Regions from separate parts of the Pseudomonas sp. C9-3 genome, predicted to be linked through region 1. Evidence: predicted binding sites of a transcription regulator. Region 1 holds the regulator's gene; each other region holds the start of a gene.
What was found. Region 1 encodes FliA, which starts transcription of late flagellar genes. Its sites were predicted from a motif close to CTAAAGTTTNNNNNNNNNNNGCCGNTAA; they were not measured.
Positions count from the first base shown of each region.

Region 2: a site for FliA is predicted at 3,322-3,349, ahead of RS899_RS03145 (flagellar protein MotY). Genes of this name have one in related genera too.
Region 3: a site for FliA is predicted at 2,965-2,992, ahead of RS899_RS02095 (methyl-accepting chemotaxis protein). Genes of this name have one in related genera too.
Region 4: a site for FliA is predicted at 2,039-2,066, ahead of flgM (flagellar biosynthesis anti-sigma factor FlgM). Genes of this name have one in related genera too.

Region 1 covers NZ_CP135919.1:3,873,096-3,877,541, forward strand. The annotation lists gene RS899_RS17530 (chemotaxis protein CheA) at 1-314, opposite strand, end outside; gene RS899_RS17535 (protein phosphatase CheZ) at 346-1,128, opposite strand; gene RS899_RS17540 (chemotaxis response regulator CheY) at 1,148-1,522, opposite strand; gene fliA (RNA polymerase sigma factor FliA) at 1,720-2,469, opposite strand; gene fleN (flagellar synthesis regulator FleN) at 2,466-3,293, opposite strand; gene flhF (flagellar biosynthesis protein FlhF) at 3,458-4,446, opposite strand, start outside.
Region 2 covers NZ_CP135919.1:693,788-698,233, forward strand. The annotation lists gene RS899_RS03120 (MFS transporter) at 1-201, shown strand, start outside; gene bfrB (bacterioferritin BfrB) at 250-726, opposite strand; gene RS899_RS03130 (bacterioferritin-associated ferredoxin) at 945-1,160, opposite strand; gene rnt (ribonuclease T) at 1,524-2,204, opposite strand; gene pyrC (dihydroorotase) at 2,201-3,247, opposite strand; gene RS899_RS03145 (flagellar protein MotY) at 3,386-4,393, shown strand.
Region 3 covers NZ_CP135919.1:452,792-457,237, reverse strand. The annotation lists gene RS899_RS02110 (Flp family type IVb pilin) at 292-498, shown strand; gene RS899_RS02105 (Flp family type IVb pilin) at 579-776, shown strand; gene RS899_RS02100 (methyl-accepting chemotaxis protein) at 901-2,796, shown strand; gene RS899_RS02095 (methyl-accepting chemotaxis protein) at 3,200-4,446, shown strand, end outside.
Region 4 covers NZ_CP135919.1:1,096,217-1,100,662, forward strand. The annotation lists gene RS899_RS04870 (MFS transporter) at 1-283, shown strand, start outside; gene RS899_RS04875 (flagellar brake protein) at 327-1,076, opposite strand; gene RS899_RS04880 (flagella synthesis protein FlgN) at 1,182-1,643, opposite strand; gene flgM (flagellar biosynthesis anti-sigma factor FlgM) at 1,687-2,001, opposite strand; gene flgA (flagellar basal body P-ring formation chaperone FlgA) at 2,143-2,901, opposite strand; gene RS899_RS04895 (chemotaxis protein CheV) at 2,969-3,907, shown strand; gene cheR (protein-glutamate O-methyltransferase CheR) at 4,029-4,446, shown strand, end outside.

The sequences.
Region 1 (4,446 bases):
TGCTGGAACATGACGTTGACGGTATCCAGCGCCTGCAGCATCACGTCCATCAGCTCGGCATCCACGCGGCGTTCGCCCTTGCGCAGCATGTCGAACACGTTTTCGGCGATGTGGCAGCACTCCACCAGCGCGTTCAGCTGGAGGAAGCCGGCACCACCCTTGACGGTGTGGAACCCACGGAAGATGGCATTGAGCAGGTCCATGTCTTCCGGGCGGCTTTCCAGCTCGACCAGTTGCTCGGACAGTAGCTCGAGAATCTCGCCGGCCTCCACCAGGAAGTCCTGGAGGATTTCGTCATCGGCGTCGAAGCTCATTCGGTGCTCCCTCTACAGCGTCAGGCGACGCTTAAAAACCAAGGCTGGACAACAGGTCGTCGACATCGTCCTGACCGGACACGACGTCCTTTCTTGTATCGGCAGCAATCTGCGGACCTTCACCCTTGGACGATCTTTCTTTTTCCACCGCGTCGCGCATGCCGTCGTGGTCATGCTCGATACCGGCGTAGCGATCGACCTGACCCGCCATCCAGACCAGCTTGACCAGGTTCGACTCGACCTCGGTCACCAGCTTGGTGACGCGCTTGATCACCTGCCCGGTAAGGTCCTGGAAGTCCTGCGCCAGCAGGATGTCGTTCAGGTGGGCGGAGAGCTTGCGGCTGTCCTGGGCGCTGATGTAGAGGAACTGCTCGACGCGCTTGGCCAGGTCGCGGAAGGCGTCGGCGCCCAGCTCGCGGCGCATGAAGCGCGACCAGTCTTCCTGCAGCTCCTTGGCCTGGGTCTCGATGTGCATGACCACCGGGGTGCACTCCTCCACCAGGTCCATGGTGCGATTGGCCGCTTTCTCGGTCATCGTCACCACGTAGGACAGGCGGTCGGTCGCGTCGGCGATCTGCGACATCTCCTCGGCGTGCCGGGAGTTGGGATCGATCTGGAAGTTGACGATGGCGTTGTGCAGCTCGCGGGTGAGCTTGCCGACCTCCTGGTAGAGGCCTCGGTCGCGCGCCTGGTTGAGCTCGGAGATCAGTTGCACGGCGGTCTGAACGTCGCCGCGTTCGAGGCAGTCGACCAATTCGCGCGCGTGTTTTTTCAGGGTCGACTCGAAGTCACCCGCGGATTCGTTGAAATCCATGACGCCCTCTATGCCGGCCTTAGCTGCCGACCCGCTCGAAAATCTTCTCGATCTTTTCTTTCAGCACCTGAGCGGTGAAAGGCTTGACCACATAGCCGTTGACCCCGGCCTGGGCCGCTTCGATGATCTGGTCGCGCTTGGCTTCGGCGGTGACCATCAGCACCGGCAGGTGCTTGAGGCGCTCGTCGGCGCGGACCGCACGAAGCAGGTCGATGCCGGTCATGCCGGGCATGTTCCAGTCGGTCACGAGGAAATCGAAGTTGCCGCTGTGCAGCATCGGCAGCGCAGTGGTGCCGTCGTCGGCTTCTGCGGTGTTGGTGAACCCCAGGTCTCGCAGGAGGTTCTTGATGATGCGCCTCATCGTGGAAAAGTCGTCCACGATGAGAATTTTCATGTTCTTGTCCAAACCTGCCTCCATCGATACCAAACGCGCCCTGGCGGGCGTGCCGTCAATTCATTGAGCGCCGTGCGCTCTTTGGGGTGGATGCGTCAAAGGAACGTCACCCAAAAATTCGTAAGCCTATAACTTGCCTAAGGAAATTCCTTTCAGGCTTTACGCTCAGAACAAGCAGCCGCGAAACTACCCGATGCTCAGCGCGCGCGCCACTCCGCCAGTCGCGAGCGCAGGCGCGCGGCGCACTGGCTGTGCAGCTGGCTGACGCGGGACTCGCTGACGCCCAGTACTTCGCCGATCTCCTTGAGGTTGAGCTCCTCGTCGTAGTACAGCGCCAGGACCAGCCGCTCGCGCTCGGGCAGCTTGGTAATGGCGTCGGCCAGCGCCGCCTGGAAGCGTTCGTCTTCCAGGCCGTGGGACGGCTCGTTGTCGTGATGCGAAGCGTCTTCGGCAAGGCCACCGCCCTGTTCACCGTCCTGCAACATGTCATCGAAGCTGTACAGCCGGCTGCCCTGGGTGTCGCTGAGGATGCCGTAATAATCTTCGAGGCTCATATTGAGTTCGGCAGCAACCTCCTGATCTTTAGCGTCGCGTCCGGTGCGCGCCTCGACGGCGCGGATGGCGTCGCTGACCATACGGGTGTTGCGGTGCACCGAACGGGGCGCCCAATCGCCCTTGCGCACCTCGTCGAGCATGGCGCCACGGATACGGATGCCGGCATAGGTCTCGAAGCTCGCGCCCTTGCCCGCGTCGTACTTCTTCGCCGCCTCCAGCAGGCCGATCATCCCGGCCTGCATCAGGTCCTCCACCTGCACGCTGGCCGGCAGGCGGCCCAGCAGGTGGTAGGCGATGCGCTTCACCAGTGGTGCGTGTTTCTGGATCAGCAGTTCCTGGGAGTTATGCGCCTGTGCCTTGCTGTACATACGCGCTCCGGAGGCCGCGGTCATACGGCCGAACCCGTGGGATGTTGCACCAGGCGCTCGACGAAGAACTCCAGGTGCCCTCGTGGGTTGGCCGGCAGCGGCCAGCTGTCGACCTTCTGCGCCACCGCCCGGAAGGCCAGGGAAGCCTTGCTGCGCGGGAACGCCTCATACACCGAACGCTGCTTCTGCACCGCCTTGCGCACCGACTCGTCGTAAGGAATGGCGCCGACGTACTGCAGCGCCACGTCGAGGAAACGGTCGGTGACCTTGGTCAGCTTGGCGAACAGGTTGCGGCCCTCCTGGGGGCTGTGGGCCATGTTCGCCAGCACGCGGAAACGGGTCATGCCGTAGTCGCGGTTGAGCAGCTTGATCAAAGCATAGGCATCGGTGATGGACGTGGGTTCATCGCAGACGACCAGCAGTACTTCCTGGGCCGCGCGAACGAAGCTCACCACCGAGTCGCCGATACCGGCGGCGGTGTCCACCACCAGCACGTCGATGTTGTCGCTGATGTCGCTGAAAGCCTGGATCAGGCCGGCATGCTGCATCGGCGTGAGGTGCACCATGCTCTGGGTGCCCGAGGCCGCCGGGACGATGCGGATGCCGCCGGGCCCCTGGAGGATCACGTCGCGCAGGTCGCATTCGCCTTCGATCACGTCGGCCAGCGTGCGCTTGGGCGACAGGCCCAGCAGCACGTCGACGTTGGCCAGGCCAAGGTCGGCGTCCAGCAGCATGACGCGGCGACCAAGATCGGCCAGCGCCAGCGACAGATTCACCGACACGTTGGTCTTGCCCACGCCACCCTTGCCACCGGTGACTGCGATTACCTGAACGGGATGCATGCCCATATCAATACCTTGTCTCGTCATTCGACCGTCACGCTTCTGGCGTTTCGGCTAATCCGGCTGCGGTGCTCCACCGCTTCCGGTGCTCGCGGATCATCTTGCAGAGCATCCGCATCGCTTGGGCGGCCCAACCGGCCGCCCCACGCCCCACCCGGGGCTCACAATCCTCAGCTGGCGCGACGCACCGGCTGCTGGTAAAGGCCGGCGAACATGTCGGCCATGGCGTCCTCGCTGGGCTCTTCCGGCGACTGCAGGCTCACCGCACGGCTGACCAGTTGGTGCGCGCGTGCCACATGCAGGTCATCCGGGATCTTCGGCCCGTCAGCCAGATAGGCTACCGGGAGATGCTGGCTGATAGCCAGAGCCAGAGCTTCGCCGAGGCTTCCCGCTTCGTCCAGCTTGGTCAGGATGCACCCGGCCAGCCCACAGGAACGATAGTTCTGCCAGGCGGACTTGAGCACCTGGCTCTGGCTGGTCGCGGCCAGCACGAGGTAATTCTTCACGTTCAGGCTCAGCGACGACAGCGCTTCGAGCTGCATGCGCAGCGCCGGATCATTGGCCGGCAGGCCGGCGGTGTCGATCAGCACCAGACGCTTGCGCGCCAGCGGCGCCATGGCCTGGATCAGCGACTGGCCAGGATCGACCAGGGTCACCGGCACATTGAGGATACGGCCCAGGGTCTTGATCTGCTCCTGAGCACCGATGCGGAAGCTGTCCATGGACACCAGGGCAATGCTCTGCGCGCCGTACTTGAGTACGTAGCGGGCAGCCAGCTTGGCCAAGGTGGTGGTCTTGCCCATGCCGGCCGGGCCGACCAGGGCGATCACGCCGCCCTGCTCCAGCAGGTCGGTTTCCGGGGTGTTGATCGAGCGCGCCAGGTGCGCCAGCAGCATACGCCAGGCCTGCTTCGGATCGGCGATGGAGGCTACGCGCTCCAGCAGGCTGCGCGACAGGTCGGCCGGCAGGCCCATGCGCTGCAGGCGACGCCACAGGTTGGCCTGCTTCGGGCGCTGGTTCTGCAGCTGGTTCCAGGCGATGGAGCCCAGTTGCACTTCAATCAGTTCACGCAGGCCGTTGAGCTCGAAGCGCATGGCTTCCAGCGCCTGCTGGCCGGCGGCAGCCGGCGTCGGGGCGGCCGGCGCGGCCATGGCTTCGG
Region 2 (4,446 bases), 3.2 Mb from region 1:
CGACCGGGCGTCGAGCCTTCGCGCGGCGTGGCCGCAGTGGCGTCGTTCGGCTATGGCGGCTTGTTGCTGGGCCCGCCGCTGATCGGCTTCCTCGCCGAGCATGTGGGGCTGCGCCTGTCGCTGCTGGTGGTGATCGGGCTGTGCGCTGGCCTGGTGTTCAAGGCCGGACTGGTGCGGCGTCCGCCGAAGACGAACGGCTAGAAGGGAAGGGCACCGGCGTCCACAACCGCGCCGGTGCCTTGTTCCTGATCAGTCGTCTTCGTGCATGTGCGACTGCAGGTAGTTTTCCAGACCGACTTTCTGGATCAGGCCGAGCTGGGTTTCCAGGTAGTCGATGTGCTCTTCCTCGGACTCGAGGATGTCCTTGAGCAGGTCGCGGCTGACGTAGTCATGCACGCTTTCGCAATGCACGATGGCGTCGCGCAGGTCCTTGGTGGCCTTGAGTTCCAGGTTCAGGTCGCACTGCAGCATTTCCTGGGTGTTCTCGCCGATCAGCAGCTTGCCCAGGTCCTGCAGGTTGGGCAGGCCTTCGAGGAACAGGATGCGTTCGATGAGCTTGTCGGCGTGCTTCATCTCATCGATGGACTCGTGGTACTCGTGCGCGCCGAGGCGCTTCAGGCCCCAGTCGTTCCACATGCGCGAGTGCAGGAAGTACTGGTTGATGGCGATCAGCTCGTTGCCGAGGATCTTGTTCAGATGCTGGATGACTTTCTTGTCGCCTTTCATGCCGGGGTCCTGCCGTGTGGAGTGGGAGAGATTGAAATTCTCGCCCCCTTATAACCATATGTCAAACATAAGTACTTGAATTTGTTATAAAAAGGAATATGAATGCGAATGTTTTCATTCCGCATCCCGGCGCTAAATCCCTGAATTTCAGGCATAAAAAAACCGGGCCAGTGCCCGGTTTCTTCGCAATTTCTGCTGAACTGATCAGCGGTATTTTTTCAACTCGCCGCGTAGGCCAGGTTGTAGTTCATGCTCTGGGCGCTTTGCAGGTCGCCGAGCGTATCGCGAACCACCTGCTTGGCGAGGCAAGCGCACTTACCGCACTGGGTACCGACGCCGGTGCACTCGCGCACTTCGCGGTAATTGCAGGCGCCGTCGTAGATCGCATCGCGGATCTGGGTATCGGTAACACCGTTGCAGAGGCAGACGTACATGGTTGCACTACAGTCGCTGTGGGGTTGTTGGAAGCGATACTAATAATAATGAGAATGATTGTCAAAAGTTCCCGAGTACGCATCCAGGCTGTCTGACAAATGGTCATTGGGTTCAATGACTTAGCGTCTAACCCGCGTGGATTGCGGGCTGCGCGCTTAGGCATCGGGAGCGATATGTTTTTTGCAGGAGCGAGCTTGCTCGCGAACTGGGGCGGCTATGGCGCCAATCCCACCTGTCAGGCATCCGAAGACGCTGGGGTTCGCGAGAGCAAGCTCGCTCCTGCAGGTAAGGCAGGGTGTTGATGCCGGCTCCATGAAAAAGCCCCGCAAGTGCGGGGCTTTTTCATGGAGCGTTGAAGCCGATCAGTGATCGTCTTCCATCCAGCCGCCGAACTCCTTCCAGCGGTTGACGATGCCGCAGAACAGCTCGGCGGTCTTCTCGGTGTCGTAACGGGCCGAGTGCGCTTCACGGTTGTCGAACTCGATACCGGCGGTCTGGCAGGCCTTGGCCAGGACAGTCTGGCCGTAGGCGAGGCCGGCGAGGGTCGCGGTGTCGAAGCTGGAGAAGGGGTGGAACGGGTTGCGCTTCACGCCGCTGCGGTTGACCGCCGCGTTGAGGAAGCCCAGGTCGAAGCTGCTGTTGTGGCCGACCAGGATCGCGCGCTTGCAGCCGTTGGACTTCAGCGACTTGCGGATGCCACGGAAGATCTCGGTGAGTGCCTGTTCTTCCGGCACGGCCATGCGCAGTGGGTGGTCCAGCTTGATGCCGGTGAACTCCAGCGCGGCCTGCTCGATGTTGGCGCCTTCGAAGGGCTCCACACGGAAGAAGTAGGTGTGCTCGGGGAACAGGTAGCCGCTTTCGTCCATGCCGATGGTGACGGCGGCGATTTCCAGCAGGGCGTCGGTGCCGGCGTTGAAGCCGCCGGTCTCGACGTCCACCACGACCGGCAGGTAGCCGCGGAAGCGACGTGCCATCGGGTGGCGCGGGCCTGGCGGGAAAGAACCGTCGAGTTCTTCTTCGAAGATTTCGTTCTCGTCACTCATGCCACGGTCTCCAGCAGGCGCCAGCGCAGTTTCTCGCCGGCACGCAGCGGGACTACATCGAAGTCGCCGAACGGCAGGGCCGCCGGCGCTTCCCATTCTTCACGCACCAGGGTGATGCGGTCGCTGTTGCGCGGCAGGCCGTAGAAGTCCGGGCCGTGCAGGCTGGCGAAGCCCTCCAGCTTGTCCAGCGCATTGCGTTGCTCGAAGGCTTCCGCGTACAGCTCGATGGCGGCGTAGGCGGTGTAGCAGCCGGCGCAACCGCAGGCGGCTTCCTTGGCGTGGCGCGCGTGCGGTGCCGAGTCGGTGCCGAGGAAGAACTTCGGGCTGCCACTGGTGGCCGCATCCAGCAGGGCTTCCTGGTGGGTGTTGCGCTTGAGGATCGGCAGGCAATAGAAGTGCGGGCGGATGCCGCCAACCAGCATGTGGTTGCGGTTGTACAGCAGGTGGTGCGCGGTGATGGTGGCGCCAACGTTGGCCGGGGCGGCCTTGACGAAAGCGGCGGCATCGCCGGTGGTGATGTGCTCGAAGACCACCTTGAGAGTCGGGAAGCGCTCGACCACGCGGGTCAGGTGTTCGTCGATGAAGCGCTTCTCGCGGTCGAATACGTCGACTTCCGCGCGGGTCACTTCACCGTGTACCAGCAGCGGCAGGCCGACTTCGGCCATGGCTTCGAGGACGTGGAAGATGTTGTCGACGCTGGTCACACCGGAATCGGAGTTGGTGGTGGCGCCGGCCGGATAGAGCTTGGCGGCGTGCACGAAGCCCGAGGCCTTGGCGGCGCGGACTTCCTCGGCGCTGGTGCGGTCGGTGAGGTAGAGCACCATCAGCGGCTCGAAGCGGCTACCGGCCGGCCGGGCGGCCAGGATGCGCTGGCGATAGGCATCGGCTTCGGCGGCGTTGCGTACCGGCGGGACCAGGTTCGGCATGATGATGGCGCGGCCGAAGGTGCGGGCGGCGTCGCCGACGGTTTGCGCGAGTGCGGCGCCGTCGCGCAGGTGGATGTGCCAGTCGTCGGGGCGCAGGAGTGTCAGGCGGTCGGACATGCGGATTCCAGGGGTGCGGTTGCAGCGGGAAGAGGGTGAAATGCTACCGGAAAAGGCCGCCGCCGGCACTCGCTATCAAGTTTTACCGGGGCCGACCGATAGATTGTGGGACGCCTTTTTATCTGTGTGGATGCCACCGTGCGCCAGCCATCTCTACTTCTCCTCACTCTTTGCGCGAGCCTTCCGGCCTGGGGTCTGACCTTCCAGACTCGCCTGGAAAGTGCGCAATGGACGGTGGAGGGTGACCAGTTCGAGTGCCGGTTGTCGCAGAGTGTGGCCGGTTTCGGCCTGGGCGAGTTCGTCTGGCGCGCTGGTGAGCAGCCGACATTCCGTCTCAAGCCGCTGACGGGGTGGCTGGGCACTGGCTCGGCGACCCTGCTGGCCGCCGCGCCGCCGTGGCGGCCGGGGCAGGGTGATCTGAATCTGGGGTCGGTACAGGTGGGTTCGGGCGACGTTCCGTTCAACAGCACCCAGCAGCAGGCCGGGCGCTTGCTCGGCGGCCTGCTGGAGGGCCGCGCGCCGGAAGTGCGCCACCGCACGCGCACCGGCGAGAACCTGCAGGTGCGGCTGATGCCCACGCGTTTCGCCGATGGATACGCGAAGTTCCAGGACTGTTCGACGAAGATGCTCCCGGTCAACTTCGACCAGGTGCGCCAGAGCCAGGTCGGCTTCCCTGACGGCGGCACCGAGGTCGACCCGCTGGGGCGCGCCAAGCTCGACATCATCCTGCAGTACATGAAGGCCGACCCGACGGTGAATCGCATCGAGCTGGATGGTCACTCCGACAACAGTGGCAACCGCCTGGCGAACCGCGAAGCCTCGCGCCGCCGCGCCATCGCGGTGATGGAGTACCTCAAGGCCAACGGCGTAGCCGAATCGCAGATCACCGTGCGCTTCTATGGCGAGCGCTACCCGCTGGTGAAGAACAACTCCGCCGCCAACCGGGCGAAGAACCGCCGGGTGACGGTCAATCTGTCCCGCGAAGCAGTGACCGAAGAAGCTCCGCCCGCGCCCGCTGAAGCACCCGTGGCGCCTGCTGCATCCGCTCCCGCCGCGCCTGCATCGGCCACCAGCGCCCCGTCCCAAGGCGCGCCCACGACGCCGGCCGCGAACGCCGCCACGCCACCCGCTGCACCCAAGGGTTGAACCTGCGGCGGCGGGTCGCACCGACGATAGTATTTGTCGCTTTGTCGTCAAAA
Region 3 (4,446 bases), 3.2 Mb from region 1:
GGAGTACGTCCTTCAGACCTTTATTGTTATTTCGGCTGAACAGGAAAGTTCGATAAGAACCTTTCCTGATAATCAGACTCTACTTGTTCCAAAGCAGAATTTAGTAGCTGCGGTAATAGCGTCAAATGCTAACTGCAAATTTCCAATCTCCAGTTAGTTATACTTCCCCGTGACTATAACTTTGGTATTAGCGCTATTTGATCAATTGCATTCGGCCACACTGCGCCTAGCCTGACGGTGAAGTCAGGGCAACCGCCCTGTTTGCAGTCGGGCGTGCACGGAGCGACGGCCATGAAAAACAAAACCTCAGCAAAACAACTTTCGAAGAATATCCTCAGCAAAGCCAAGTCCTTCATACGTGACCGCGAAGGGGCCACCGCGATTGAATACGCGGTCATTGCCGGGCTTATTTCCATTGCGGTATTAACGGCGGCAACTCCGATCGGTACGCGAATCGGCGCACTCATGACGGCGATCAAGACCGCCATCGGCGCCTGATCCACTTCCTGATTCGAAGCGTTCGCGGAGCCGGAAACGACTCCGCCGGCGCCGCTGTCTCCTGCCCGGAGGGCTCGTACATGGAACGCACGATCGACTCAGTAAAACGCCTCTACTCCCGCCTGCGCACTTTCCTTTCCGATCGAGAAGGGGCAACGGCCATCGAGTACGCGGTGATCGCCGGTCTCATATCCATTGCCATCGTCGCCGCAGCTACCCCCATCGGCACCAAGATCGGCTCGTTGATGACGCTGGTGCAGAACGCGCTGGGCCCCTGAGGTCCATGCGGCGATGGGCGCGGTGCAACACCGCGCCCGTTTTCGCATTCAGTCTCTAAAGTCCCGTCCTAGACAGCCGATACATCCTGCCTAACCCTTGTTCCACCTGCAGGATGCTTTCCCCATGCTTCGCTCGCTGTCCTTCTCCAGGAAGATCCTCCTGGCAGCCTCCCTCGTCGTCACCTTCGCCTTCGCCTGTTTCATCCTCTTCAACGACTTCCGCCAGCGCGAGGCGATCCACTCCGACACCGAGTCCTATCTCACCGAGGTGGGCAGCCTGACCGCCAGCAACATCCAGAGCTGGCTGGACGGTCGCATCCAGCTGGTCGAGGCCGAAGCCGCGCAGCTGGCCGATGGCGAACCAACGCCCGAGCGCATCCAGCACGTGCTGGAACAGGCGGTGTTCCAGAAGAACTTCGAGTCGGTCTACCTGGGTGAAGCCGCCAGCGGCGTGTTCACCATGCGCCCCTATGCACCGATGCCCGATGGCTACGACCCGCGTACCCGCGGCTGGTACAAGGACGCCGTGGCCGCCGGCCGGCTGATCGTCACCGAGCCCTTCCTGGATGCCGGCACCAACGAGCAGATCCTCGCCATGTCGATGCCGGTCATGCGCAACGGCCAACTGGTCGGTGTGGCCGCCGGCGACATGAAGCTGGAGACCATCACCGCGATCATCAACTCGCTGAAATTCGACGGCGACGGCTATGCCTTCCTCGTCAGCGATGCCGGCAAGATCCTCCTGCACCCGGACAGCAGCCTGATCTTCAAATCCCTCGGCGAGGTCTACCAGCAAGGCGCACCGAAGGTGCAGCCGGGCGTGCAGGAAGTCAGCATCAACGGTGAAGAGCAACTGGTCTCGATGACGCCGGTGAAAGGCCTGCCGGGAGTCACCTGGTACGTCGCCCTGGTGCTCAACAAGGACTCCGCCTACGCAATGCTGAGCGACTTCCGCAACACCGCGATCATCGCCACCGTGATCGCCATCGTCGCCATCCTCTTCCTGCTGGGCATGCTCATCCGCGTGCTGATGGCGCCGCTGACCGACATGGGCCGCGCCATGCAGGACATCGCCCAGGGCGAAGGCGACCTGACCAAGCGCCTGCAGGTCGCCAGCAACGACGAGTTCGGCGTGCTGGCCAATGCCTTCAACCGTTTCGTCGAGCGAATCCACGAGTCGATCCGCGAAGTGGCTTCCACCGCACGCAGCCTGCATGACGTCTCGCAGTTGGTGGTGAACGCCTCCAACTCATCGATGAGCAACTCCGACGAGCAGTCCAACCGGACCAACAGTGTCGCCGCAGCGATCAACGAACTGGGCGCCGCCGCCCAGGAAATCGCCCGCAACGCCGCCGACGCCTCGCACCACGCCACCGATGCCTCGCACCAGGCCGGCGACGGGCGCCAGGTGGTCGAGCAGACCATCAGCGCGATGAACCAGCTGTCTGACAAGATCAGCTCCGCCTGCGCCAACATCGAGGCGCTGAACAGCCGCACGGTGAACATCGGGCAGATTCTGGAGGTGATCAAAGGCATCTCCGAGCAGACCAACCTGCTGGCACTGAACGCCGCCATCGAAGCCGCCCGCGCCGGGGAAGCCGGGCGAGGTTTCGCTGTAGTGGCGGACGAGGTACGCAACCTGGCGCACCGCGCCCAGGAGTCCGCGCAGGAAATCCAGAAGATGATCGAAGAGTTGCAGATCGGCGCCCGCGAGGCCGTGGACACCATGACCGAGAGCCAGCGCTACAGCCTGGAAAGCGTGGAGATCGCCAACCGTGCAGGCGAACGCCTGGCCAGCGTGACCCACCGCATCGGCGAGATCGACTCGATGAACCAGTCGGTCGCCACCGCCACCGAGGAACAGACCGCCGTGGTCGACTCGCTGAACATGGACATCACCGAGATCAACACCCTCAACCAGGAGGGCGTGGAAAACCTCCAGGCCACCCTGCGCGCCTGTGCCGACCTGGAGAACCAGGCCGGTCGCCTGCGCCACCTGGTGGACAGTTTCCGCATCTGATTCCGGCGGAAACGAAAAAGGCGCCTCCGGGCGCCTTTTTTGTTCGCGAGCAAGTTCGCTCGTACAAGAGACCTCGCTCCCAGCAGGACTGTGGGGGCCGCTCGACAGCCGCCTGTATCACTGCTGAAACACCCGCCACAGAGCCACCTCTACCGTTCGTCCGACTCTTTCAAGCTTCCACAGGCCACGCCGAAAGCAAGGGTGAAGGCCTTTGATAGCAACCAACAAACCGGGCCTGTCTTCACTGCCAGGACAAGGGAGTCCCGGCCAAGCCCGCACGGCTATCCGCCGCGCCGGCGCCGTCCGTTTCACACCACGGGGACGGACGTTCTGCGGCGACACCGGATCTGTCGCCCGGACCCACGCCGTTCAGGCATCCCACTACCTCCGGACTCGACGCAGCATGATCAAGAGCCTGAAATTCAGCCATAAGATCCTCCTGGCCGCTTCTCTTGTTGTTTTCTCGGCATTCGCCCTCTTCACCCTCTACAACGACTACCTGCAGCGCAACGCGATCCGCGAGGACCTCGAGGACTATCTGCGGGAAATGGGCGACGTGAGCGCCAGCAACATCCAGAACTGGCTGAGCGGCCGTCTGCTGCTGATCGAAAGCACCGCACAGACCATCGCCCGCGACAGCGCAGCGGACCACCTGAGCGCGCTGCTGGAACAGGAGACCCTGCGCAAGACCTTCAACTTCACCTACCTGGGCCAGGAAGACGGCACCTTCACCATGCGCCCGAACAGCGCCATGCCTGATGGTTACGACCCGCGCACCCGCCCCTGGTACAAGGATGCCGTCGCGGCCGGCGGCACCACGCTGACCGAACCCTACATCGACGCGGCCACCCAGGAACTGATCATGACCGTGGCCACCCCGGCCCGCGCCGGCGGCAAGACCGTAGGCGTGGTCGGCGGCGATCTCGGCCTGCAGACCCTGGTACAGATCATCAACTCGCTGGACTTCAGCGGCATGGGCTATGCCTTCCTGGTCAGCGGCGACGGCAAGATCCTGGTGCACCCGGACAAGAGCTTCATCATGAAGTCCCTGGCCGACATCTACCCGCAGAACACGCCCAGGATCGGCGGCGGCTTCAGCGAGGCCGAGCTCAACGGCCACACCCGCATCCTCAGCTTCACCCAGGTCAAAGGCCTGCCATCGGTGAACTGGTACATCGGCCTGTCCATCGACAAGGACGCCGCCTATTCGATGCTGAGCAAATTCCGCACCTCGGCCGTCATCGCCGCGGCCATCGCCATCGTCGCCATCCTGCTCCTGCTGGGCATGCTGATCCGCGTGCTGATGCAGCCGCTGACCACCATGGGGCGCGCCATGGAAGACATCGCCCAGGGCGAGGGCGACCTGACCAAGCGTCTGAAGGTCGCCAGCAACGACGAGTTCGGCGTGCTGGGCAACGCCTTCAACCGCTTCGTCGAACGTATCCACGAATCGATCCGCGAAGTGGCTTCCACCGCACGCCAGTTGCACGACGTCTCGCAATTGGTGGTGAACGCCTCCAACTCATCGATGAGCAACTCCGACGAGCAGTCCAACCACACCAACAGCGTCGCCGCGGCGATCAACGAACTGGGCGCCGCCGCCCAGGAAATCGCCCGCAACGCCGCCGACGCCTCGCACCACGCCACCGA
Region 4 (4,446 bases), 2.8 Mb from region 1:
GAAAGCTTTTGGCGCCAACATGCTCTACGCGTTCGTCTGCGCCTGTTCGTTGATCCTGATCTGGCGCGTGCACCCGGAAAAAGTCAGCGGCGTACACCGGGTCGACGAGGCGCCGGTCAAGCACGTCGCCACGCCGGACAGCCTGGCGTCCTCGCCATTGTCCGCCGCGCTCGACCCGCGGGTCGACGAGGCCGCCGTGGAAGAGCAGATGAAGGGCAACGACAACAGCGCGCCGGTACCCGAGAAGGGCACGGAAGCAGAGGAAGAAAGCCGGCCCGCGTGAGGCCGAGAGGGAAGGGCGGCAGGTGCTTGCCGCCCCGCAGGGACTAGAACAGTTCGTCCTTCTCGAAGCGTCGGGCTTCGCGCTGCAGCTGGTAGACGAAGCGCTCGATGTTGCGCTGGGCCAGGCCGCTCATCTGGTGGAAGCGTACGCCAGCGAAGCTGTAGCCGACCTTTTCCTCGAAATGCACGTGGCGCAGTTCGACTTCCATGGTCAGGGCGCCAAAGGGCAGGCGCGCGGTGAATTCCTCGTAGATCTGGCCGGGCTGCAGGCGCTCGGCGGCGTTGCCTTCCAGGCGGATCTTGCAGCCGGTGGCAGAGATATCGATCAGGTTGCCCTTGAGCGGCGCCTTGAGCTTGCTGCCGGCAATTTCCACGGCCACCGGCTGGCCCTGCCCCACGGGGGCGCGGAAGGCATTGCGGCGCTGGTGATAGAGCATCTCGGTCGGCACCGGCAGCCAGTAGCAGCGGGCACCGTCGATCTCGGAGAAGAAGGCGTTCTGGGTGTTCTCCCAGGCAATGCGCACGCCTTCATGGAAGGCCTCGATACGGAACTGCTCGCCGTTCTGCAGGAAGCGCTCGCCATCGTTGGGGATCAGTTCGTCCAGGGCGACGATGTTGCGCTCGCGGTTGACCTCGACGACAAAGCTCTGGAAGCGCTGGCCGCGCCCTTCGAAGGTGATGACCAGGGGATCGTGACTGTCCATCAGTAATTTCAGGCTGGCGTGGATCTCCACCGGAGCTTTCAGGACCTTCGGTGGTTGAGGGCCATTTTCCTCGACGAACGGATTGGACACGGTCCGCGAATCTCCATTGTGTTTGTTATGAGTAAGGCACGGGGCAGGATCGATAGTGGCATTTTGCCCAAAGGCTGGCTGCCAGGCCAGCTTTCCGACGAACGCTCAGGCCTGGCTCAGCGGACGCTGGCGGTTGCCCTGGGTCGAACCGCCGTAGCGGTCATAGAGGCGTGGGGTGTCCTGGCCGCGCAGGATGTCGAGCGTGCGCTCGGTGCTGGCCTGGCCGGAGCGGATGATTCGGCCGTTGCGCTGGTTGGCTTCCTGGCAGCGTTCCAGCAGCGCACCCAGTTCCTCCGCGCGTGCGGGGAGCAGAGGATTGCCGGTGGCCTGGGCGATCTGCGCGAGCCCTTCGCGATCCACGCTGACGCCGGCCTGCAGCAGTGCCTGGGCGCGGATGCGGCCATTCTGCTCAAGCTGCTGCAGAAGCGGCAGCTTGCCGTCGAGCAGCTTCTGCAGCTGATCGAGATCCCGCGCTTGCAGCGCCTGGTACTCGTCGTCGATCAGTTGCAGCAGGGTGCTGGCTGCTTCGATGTCGCCGTTGATCAGGGAAAGCAGGGCGTCGGACATCTTGGGCTCGGCGTTCTAGCGGTTGACCAGGCGCTGAGTGAACTCAGCGCTGGGATTCGAAATCGAGCAGCTTGCTGGCGACTTTCTGGCTGTCGACCTGGTAGCTGCCGTCAGCGATGGCCGCTTTGATGCGAGCCACTTTCTCGTTGTCGACCACGGGCTGGTCCTTCAGTTGATCGCTTACTTTCTGTAGTTGCTGCGCGGTATCGCTCAGCTGTACCGACTCGCCGCTCTTGACCGGGGCGTTGACGGAGGCATTCTCTGCGGCGGCTTCGCTGCGACCGCTCTGGGCAGCACTGCTACGGCCAGTGCTGGCTGTCGTAGAGGCTGGGTTCAGCCGGTTGAAGTCGATGACCATGGTGGAAACCTCTGGAGGTATTGGACGCTTGCCAAGCTTTTCGGCCGTCCTGGGAGAAACTTTAGGCCGAATTTTCGTGCGCCCGAGCACATTTTGCAGATGGCTGCGTTCATCATGCCAGAAAATCGCCGGGGCCGAGCGCTACAGGCTGACTTCCACGGTCCCCGGCTCGACCACGCGAGCCCTGACGATACGCTGGGAGCGCAGGTTGCGCACGCGGATCTGCTCGCCGGGCACCCCGTCCGAGAGCGCTTCGCCGGGCATGAATACGTTGATCGCATTGGTCTTGGCGCGAATCACCACCTGGTCGCCCTTGCGCACGGCCGCTGCCTGTTCGAGGAACACCGGCGCCAGTACCTGGTCGTTGACCGTCGGGCGCTTGAGCTTCATGCCGACCACCTGCTGTGGATCGGTCAGGTAGCCCTGGTTCAGTTGGCCGACGTCGCGCTCGACGACGCTGATATCGCCTGGCTCGATGACCCGGTTGCGCTGCAGGGGCAGGGTGGTGACGACAACTTGACGGTACAGCCTGACCGTCGCCGGAACGAATACCGTCCAGGGAGAGCTGCCTTCGCAGATGACCCGCACGGTGACCCGACCAACGGGTTGCGCCGGGCTTTCCAGCTTCTGCGTCAGGTCCTTGTCGCACTGCGCCAGGCGCAGCCGGGGGTCGATGCGGGCGACTTCGATCTCGTAGCGTGCGTCTATGCCGGAAGTCTGCAGATAATCTTCCACCTTGAACTCAAGAAAGCCCTGGGTGGAGCCGATAAGGATCTCAGGCGCGGTGAAGCCTTCCGCCCCAGCCGGGGAGAGGGTCAGCGCACCCGCCATTCCGAGTAGCGCAGCCACCAGGGCGCGCGCGGGTCTCGGATGTCGGAAAAATGTCGTTGCCTGTTTCATGCAACGGTTTAAGCAATGGTCATGCCGTCTCTGCCAGCAGGGCGGCGTTGCGTGCACAGGAGGCTCAATGGCCGGAGTCATGGATTCGGTCAACCAGCGTACGCAGCTGGTTGGCCAGAATCGTCTCGAACTGCTGCTGTTCCGTTTGAACGGCAGCCAGCTGTACGGGATCAACGTGTTCAAGGTGAAGGAGGTGCTGCAGTGCCCCCGCCTGACCGTGATGCCCAAGTCCAGCCAGGTGGTGCGCGGGGTGGCGAACATCCGCGGCGGTACCATCCCGATCCTCGATCTGGCGCTGGCCACGGGGCGTCACGCCCTGCGGGATGTCGCCAACAGTTTCGTGATCATCACCGAGTACAACACCAAGGTGCAGGGCTTCCTGGTGCACTCGGTGGAGCGCATCGTCAACATGAATTGGGAGTCGATCCATCCGCCACCCAAGGGGACCGGTCGCGACCACTACCTGACGGCAGTGACGCGGGTGGACAACCAGTTGGTGGAAATCATCGACGTGGAGAAGATCCTCGCCGAAGTGGCGCCGACCTCGGAGGACATCTCCGAAGGCGTGCTGGATGCCGACACCCAGGCCCGCGCGGTGAGCAAGCGCGTGCTGGTGGTGGACGACTCCTCGGTGGCGCGCAAGCAACTGGTGCGTTGCCTGGAGACCGTCGGCGTCGAGGTGCTGGCGCTCAACGATGGCCGCCAGGCGCTGGATTACCTGCACCAGATGGTGGAGGCCGGCGGGCATCCGGGCAGCGATCTGTTGATGGTGATCTCGGATATCGAGATGCCGGAGATGGACGGCTACACGCTCACGGCGGAAATCCGTCACGACCCGCGCATGCAGGATCTGCACATTCTCCTGCATACTTCGTTGTCCGGGGTGTTCAACCAGGCCATGGTGAAGAAGGTCGGCGCTGACGACTTCCTCGCCAAGTTCCGTCCCGATGACCTGGCGGCCCGCGTGTCGGACCGGATCAAGGCCGTGGATGGCGCGTCGGCCTGACGGGTAGTGACGAGGTGCGGGTGGCGCCGGTGCCGCCCGCATCGTCTATGTTTTTTTGAGCACCGGTCAGGCAGTTGCCGCCGCACCGTCGGCAGCCGTCCACGAGCAAAGAGGTTTATCTGTGACATCCACCAATTCTGAATTCGAGCTGTTCCGGGATTTCCTGGAGAAGACCTGCGGCATCCTCCTGGGCGCCAACAAGCAGTACCTGGTCTCCAGCCGCTTGAACAAGTTGATGGAGCAGCAGGGCATCAAGTCCCTGGGCGAGCTGGTGCAGAAGATCCAGATGCGCAGCCAGCTGCGCGAGCAGGTGGTCGACGCGATGACCACCAACGAGACCCTGTGGTTTCGCGATACCTACCCCTTCGAAGTACTGAAGAACCGCGTGCTGCCGGAGATGATCAAGGCGGCGCCCGGCCAGCGCCTGCGCATCTGGTCGGCGGCCTGTTCCTCGGGGCAGGAACCTTATTCGCTGTCGATGGCCATCGACGAGTTCGAGCGCACCAACCTCGGCCAGCTCAAGGCGGGCGTGCAGATCG